Dinoroseobacter shibae DFL 12 = DSM 16493: one gene and its partner. The protein of the gene in region 2 interacts with the protein of the main gene of each other region in a pairwise test. Links are inferred from orthologs where the notes say so. Each region holds a gene or a part of one and is shown on either strand. Other genes may lie near its edges. The genes, in order: def and DSHI_RS16415.

What was found.
Region 1: the proteins of DSHI_RS16415 (region 2) and def interact in binary tests that used the Escherichia coli proteins (3 or more experiments, as listed by UniProt). The link is inferred for Dinoroseobacter shibae DFL 12 = DSM 16493 from one-to-one orthologs.

The regions. Positions count from the first base shown.
Region 1 is NC_009952.1:182,130-185,163, forward strand. Bases 1-2,718 are described here. They hold def (peptide deformylase), read left to right. Parts: upstream 1-956; coding sequence 957-1,481; downstream 1,482-2,718. Other genes in these bases: DSHI_RS00885 (MalY/PatB family protein), read right to left, coding at 1-844; def (peptide deformylase), read left to right, coding at 1,554-2,060; fmt (methionyl-tRNA formyltransferase), read left to right, coding at 2,057-2,718. Also shown: more of fmt, read left to right, coding at 2,719-2,956. UniProt on the Escherichia coli protein: Removes the formyl group from the N-terminal Met of newly synthesized proteins. Requires at least a dipeptide for an efficient rate of reaction. N-terminal L-methionine is a prerequisite for activity but the enzyme has broad specificity at other positions.
Region 2 is NC_009952.1:3,406,780-3,409,862, reverse strand. What follows is about bases 124-2,890. They hold DSHI_RS16415 (aspartate-semialdehyde dehydrogenase), read left to right. Parts: upstream 124-879; coding sequence 880-1,902; downstream 1,903-2,890. Other genes in these bases: DSHI_RS16400 (sodium-dependent bicarbonate transport family permease), read right to left, coding at 2,746-2,890; DSHI_RS16405 (P-II family nitrogen regulator), read right to left, coding at 2,424-2,735; DSHI_RS16410 (relaxase family protein), read right to left, coding at 1,909-2,382; DSHI_RS16420 (glycosyltransferase family 4 protein), read left to right, coding at 124-662. Also shown: more of DSHI_RS16420, read left to right, coding at 1-123; more of DSHI_RS16400, read right to left, coding at 2,891-3,083.

The DNA of each region.
Region 1 (3,034 bases), 3.2 Mb from region 2 along the record:
AGTAGGCCGCTCGCGTGAGGGCCACGCCCAGCAGGTTGGGCTGCATGTCGAGCGTGTTGAAGAACCGGTGAAACCGCGCGCGCAGGTCGGGGTCGGGAATGGTGACGCAGCCCGTGCGCCCGCCCGCGATGTTGAAGGTCTTGGAGGCCGAGGTGGTCATCACCAGCCGGTCGGCGATCTGGGGCGCGGCGACGTGCATCGGGATATGGGTGTGGCCTGCGAAGGTCAGGTCCGCGTGGATCTCGTCGGAGATCAGCAGCAAGTCGTGACGCTGGCAGAAATCGGCGAGCGCGGTCAGCTCCTCTTGTGTCCAGACACGGCCCGCGGGGTTGTGGGGCGAGCAGGCGATGACCATGGTCTCGCGCCCCGACAGCATCCCCGCATAGGCGTCGAAATCCATGGTGTAGACCCCGTCCACGATCGCCAGGGGCAACTCCTTCACCACCCGGCCGGTCTTGGTGATCTTGGCGGCAAACTCGTGGTAGACGGGCGAGAAGATGATCACCTCGTCGCCCGGCGCGGTCAGGGCGTTCAGCGTGATGGCGATGCCGTTGCCGAGCCCGTAGGTGGTGAACATCCACTCCCGCTCCACGGTCCAGCCATGGCGGTCGCGCATCCAGCCGATGATCGCGTCCTCATAGCTTTCCAGCCCGCAGAAATAGCCGTAATCGGCGCGGGCGAGCAGGCCCTGCATGGCCTCCTGCAGAAACGGGCCTGGCGGGAAATCCATGTCCGCGATCCACATGGCCAGCCCGTCCTCGGGCGAGACGCCGAAGGCGCTCTCCATTTTGTCCCATTTGATGCAGTCAGTGTTGCGCCGGTCGATCTCGGTGTCGAAAGTCATGCCTGTCCCCTCGGGTTTGCCGCGAGGCTAACGGTCTGGCGGGCAGGTGCAAGGCCCGCCGATCCGGGCGGGGATGTTGCGCCCGGGGGGGGCGTGGATTACATCAACCGGCATGACCATTCGACCGATCCTGATCCATCCCGACCCGCGCCTCAAGAAGACCGTCGACCCGGTCGCCGAGATCACCGACGAGATCCGGCAGCTGGCCGATGACATGCTGGCCACCATGTATGACGCGCCGGGCATCGGGCTGGCCGGGCCGCAGGTGGCCGCGATGACGCGGATCATCACCATGGATTGCGCCCCCAAGGATGGCGAGCCGGACCCGATGGTTCTGATCAATCCCGAGATCGTCTGGTCCTCGGAAGAGATGAACACCTACGAGGAAGGCTGTCTGTCGATCCCCGAGATGTACGCCGATGTGGAGCGTCCGGCGGAGGTCGAGGTCCGCTGGACCACGCTGGAGGGCGGGGACGCCAGTGCCAGGTGGGGCGGGCTCCATGCCACTTGCGTGCAGCATGAGATCGACCACCTGAACGGCAAGCTGTTCATCGATTATCTCAAGCCGCTGAAGCGGCAGATGATCACCCGCAAGATGGTGAAACTGAAGCGGGAGCGTGCCCGTGCCGAGGGCTGAATCGGGCGGTCGGCGCGGCGTCGGATTTTTGTCGGGCACGTGTCGGGCAAGTGTCGGGCAAATTGTCTGACAATGATCCGACCCTTCCTCTCCTGGCCCGATGCGCGGCTGCGGACCCCCGCCGCCCCGGTGGCCGAGATCACCGACGAGATCCGCACCGTCTGGGACGACATGATCGACACGATGGAGGCGATGCCGGGGATGGGGCCGGGCGCGGGGCTGGCCGCCCCGCAGATCGGCGTGATGCAGGCGCTGGCGGTGGTCGATGCCTCCGAGGAGCGGGGCCGGGCGATCCGGATGGCGAATCCGCAAGTGCTCCATGCCAGCGCACAGCTGCGCAGCCATGAGGAGGCGTCGCCGAACCTGCCTGGCGTCTTTGCGAAGATCGACCGGCCGCGGGCGGTGACGGTGCGGTTCCTGGATGCAAATGGCGCGGTTAAGGAGCAGGATTTCGTCGGGCTCTGGGCCACCAGCGTGCAGCACCAGATCGATCACCTGGCGGGGCGGATGTATTTCGACCGGCTGAGCAAGACGAAACGCGACATGCTGCTGCGCAAGGCAAGGAAGCTGGCAAGATGAGATTGGTCTTCATGGGTACGCCCGCCTTTTCGGTACCGGTGCTCGATGCGCTGGTGGCGGCGGGGCACGAGGTGGCGGCGGTCTATTGCCAGCCGCCGCGCCCGGCGGGGCGGGGCAAGAAGCCGCGCCCGAGCCCGGTGCAGGCGCGGGCCGAGGTGCTGGGGCTTGCGGTGCGGCATCCGGTGTCCCTGAAAGGCGCCGAGGCACAGGCGGATTTCGCCGCGCTCGGGGCGGAGATCGCGGTGGTCGTGGCTTACGGTCTGATCCTGCCGCAAGCGGTGCTGGACGCGCCGGAGCATGGGTGCTGGAACATCCATGCGTCGCTCCTGCCGCGCTGGCGCGGGGCGGCGCCGATCCACCGGGCGATCCTGGCCGGGGATGCGGAGACCGGCGTGTGCATCATGCAGATGGAGGCGGGGCTCGATACCGGGCCGGTGCTGTTGCGCGAGGCGGTGGCGATCGGGGCGGAGGAGACCACGGGGGGCCTGCATGACCGGCTGTCGGCCCTGGGCGCGCGGCTGATCGTCGAGGCGCTGGCGCGGCGGGCGGAACTGGTGCCCGAGCCGCAGCCCGAGGTGGGCGTGACCTATGCCGCCAAGATCGACAAGGCAGAGGCGCGGGTGGACTGGTCGCGCCCGGCGGTCGAGGTGGACAGGCTGATCCGGGGGCTGTCGCCGGTGCCCGGGGCCTGGTGCGAGATAGCGGGCGAACGGGTGAAGCTGCTGGGATCGCGGCTGGCCGAGGGGTCGGGTGCTGCGGGACAGGTGCTGGAGGGGTTCACGCTGGCCTGCGGCGTGGGGGCGGTGGAGATCACGCGGGCGCAGCGGGCGGGCAGGAAGGCGGCCGATGCGGCGGAGATCCTGCGCGGCATGACCCTGCCCGCGCGGTTGGACTGATGCGGGGCAAGCCCGTTCGAACGGGCTTGGACACGCGATTTGGAAATCGCGTTCCAAGCGCCTTGCAAGGCGCTTGAT
Region 2 (3,083 bases):
TCGACCGGCCCGCCACGGTGATCCTGCACGGGATCGACCTCGACGACTTCACCCCGCCCGCCGACAAGCCCGCCCTGCGCGCCCGCCTCGGCCTCGATCCGAAGGCCACGCTGATCGGCTGTATCGGGCGGATCCGAGCGCAGAAGGGCACCGATCTCTTCGTCGATGCCATGCTGCGCCTTCTGCCCGACCGTCCCGGCGCCCAGGCCATCGTGCTCGGCCGTGCCACCGAGGCGCACAAGGAGTTCCTTGCGGGCCTTCAATCGCGCATCGCCGCCGCCGGATTGTCCGACCGCATCCATTTCCCCGACGAGGTGCCCCCGGACCAGGTCGCCGCCTGGTACCAGGCGCTCGACCTCTATGTCGCGCCGCAGCGGTGGGAAGGCTTCGGCCTCACCCCGCTGGAGGCGATGGCCTGCGCCGTGCCCGTGGTCGCCGCGGATGTGGGCGCGTTCTCCGAACAACTCGACCCGCCCGAGATCGGCTTGCTCGTGCCCCACGACGACCTTGCTGCGCTCACCGCCGCCACCGACGAGATGCTGGACCGCGATCTCGCCGCCGAGGGTGCGAAGGCCCGCGCGAAGATGGAGGCGGAGTTCTCCCTCAGCCGCGAGGCCGAGGCCCTGATCGCCGTCTACCGCGACCTGCTCTCCCGGCCCTGACCCCGCCCGCGCGCCGGGCGGCCTGCTGCGCTGCGGCAGGATTGTCAGACAATGTGCCCGACACTTGCCCGACACTTGCCCGACAGATGTCCGACGGCGATCCGACCGGTGCCGGACGGGCCCGGCAGGGGCTGCGCGCGCCCTGCGACCACGCCCCCCTTTCGCCGCGCAGAGGCTTGCGATAGAGAGCGCTTCGAACCCCAAAGGAGACCCGAAAATGGGCTACAAAGTCGTCGTCGTCGGGGCCACGGGAAACGTGGGCCGCGAAATGCTGAACATCCTGGCCGAGCGCCAGTTCCCGGTGGACGAGATCGCCGTTCTGGCGTCTCGCAAATCCCTGGGCACCGAGGTGAGCTTTGGCGACAAGACCTTGAAAACAAAGGATCTCGACACGTTCGACTTCACCGGCTGGGACATCGCGTTCTTCGCCGTGGGCTCCACCGCGACCAAGGAATACGCCCCCAGGGCGGCCGCAGCGAAATGCGTGGTGATCGACAACTCCTCGCTCTATCGCTACGACCCGCAGATCCCGCTGGTGGTGCCCGAGGTGAACCCCGAGGCGGTCGAGGATTACAAGAACAAATACATCATCGCGAACCCCAACTGCTCCACCGCGCAGATGGTCGTCGCCCTCAAGCCGCTGCACGACCGCGCCCGGATTAAACGTGTTGTTGTAAGCACTTACCAGTCCGTCTCCGGTACCGGCAAGGAGGCGATCGACGAGCTTTGGGACCAGACCAAGGGCATGTACGTCCCCGGCCAGGAAAAGGCGCCGTCGGTCTACCCCAAGCAGATCGCCTTCAACGTCATCCCCCATATCGACGTGTTCCTGGAGGACGGCTCCACCAAGGAAGAATGGAAGATGGTCGCCGAGACCAAGAAGATCGTCGACCCGGCGATCAAGGTCACGGCAACCTGCGTCCGCGTACCTGTTTTCGTGGGCCATTCCGAGGCGATCAATATCGAGTTCGAAGAGTTCATCGACGAAGACGAGGTCCGCGACATCCTCCGCGAAGCGCCGGGCATCATGGTCGTCGACAAGCGCGAAGACGGCGGCTACGTCACCCCGGTGGAATGCGTCGGCGACTTCGCAACCTTCATCAGCCGCATCCGCCAGGACAGCACGATCGACAATGGCATAAACCTGTGGTGCGTGTCCGACAACCTGCGCAAGGGCGCGGCCCTGAACGCGGTGCAGATCGCCGAAACCCTCGGAAACCGGGTCCTGAAGAAGGGTTGATCCGGATCAGCGCCCCGGGCGCGCGGATGGCATGTCCTGCTCGGCACGCCTCATCACCCGCTCGGCCGGCCACCGGTGGCTGTGGCTCGGGAAGGGCTGGCCGAAACGGCGCATCAGGGTTGCATAGCTGTAGCCCAGATCGGAGCCTTTGCACTGGCGCGCGCCGTCGGGCCAGCTGTGCAGGGCCAGTCCGCCCCCGGCTTCCTGCAAGCTGTATCCCTTCGCCCGAAGCCGGTTTTGCAGCTCTTCCCATCCCCGCGCTTCGGCAAGGTCATTGGCGAGGAGCACCCGCAAGGGTGCGAGGAGCCGCTCATCCGCCCTTGTGGGCGTCTTCGCGTGTTTTCGGTTTCGCCGCGCAATTTCCGCGCGCAACGCGTCACGGATCAATTGCCCCAGCGAGATGTCTTCCGCGGACGCGACCGTTTCGGCGGCTGTGCGCAGCGGGTCGGGCAGTCGGATTTCGATGCGGGTGTCGGCCATACCGCACCCTGTCACGTATTGGTTAAGGGTTTCTCACCGGCTCAGAACCGCTCCGCCCGCAGCACTTCGCAGTCGCTCACGGTGACGACGCCGATATGACGCTCCACCACCTTGAAGGCCGCATCCAGCAGCGTGTCCAGACGATCCGGCCGGATGATGCAGACGACCTGGATCATGCCGCCCGCGCGCCCCACCTGTCCCTCCCGGCTCCAGAGGCCCGACCGACCCGACCCGCCCAGCACCGGCAGGATCGAGAAGCCGGTCACCCCCGCCCCGGTCAGCGCGTCGGTCAAGCGCCGCTCCATGGGTGCTTCGATGATGATGGCGACCCGTTTGGCCTTGTGCGTTTCCATGCGCCTATCCTTATGTCAGGACCGATGCCACGGCGACGTAGATCGGGATTCCAAGTGTCAGGTTGAAGGGGAAGGTCACCCCCAGTGACAGGGTCAGGTAGATCGACGGGTTCGCCTCCGGCAGCGCCACCCGCATCGCCGCCGGCACCGCGATATAGGAGGCCGAGGCAGCCAGGGTCGTGAACAGCACCACGCCCCCCGTCGACAGGCCCAGCAGAAGCCCCGCCGCGAGACCCAGCGTGCCGCCGACCAGCGGCATCACCACCCCGAAGGCAAAGACCGGCGCGGTCATCACCCCGCGCGCTTGGCGCAGACCCCGCCCGGCCACCAGCCCCATATCCAGCAAAA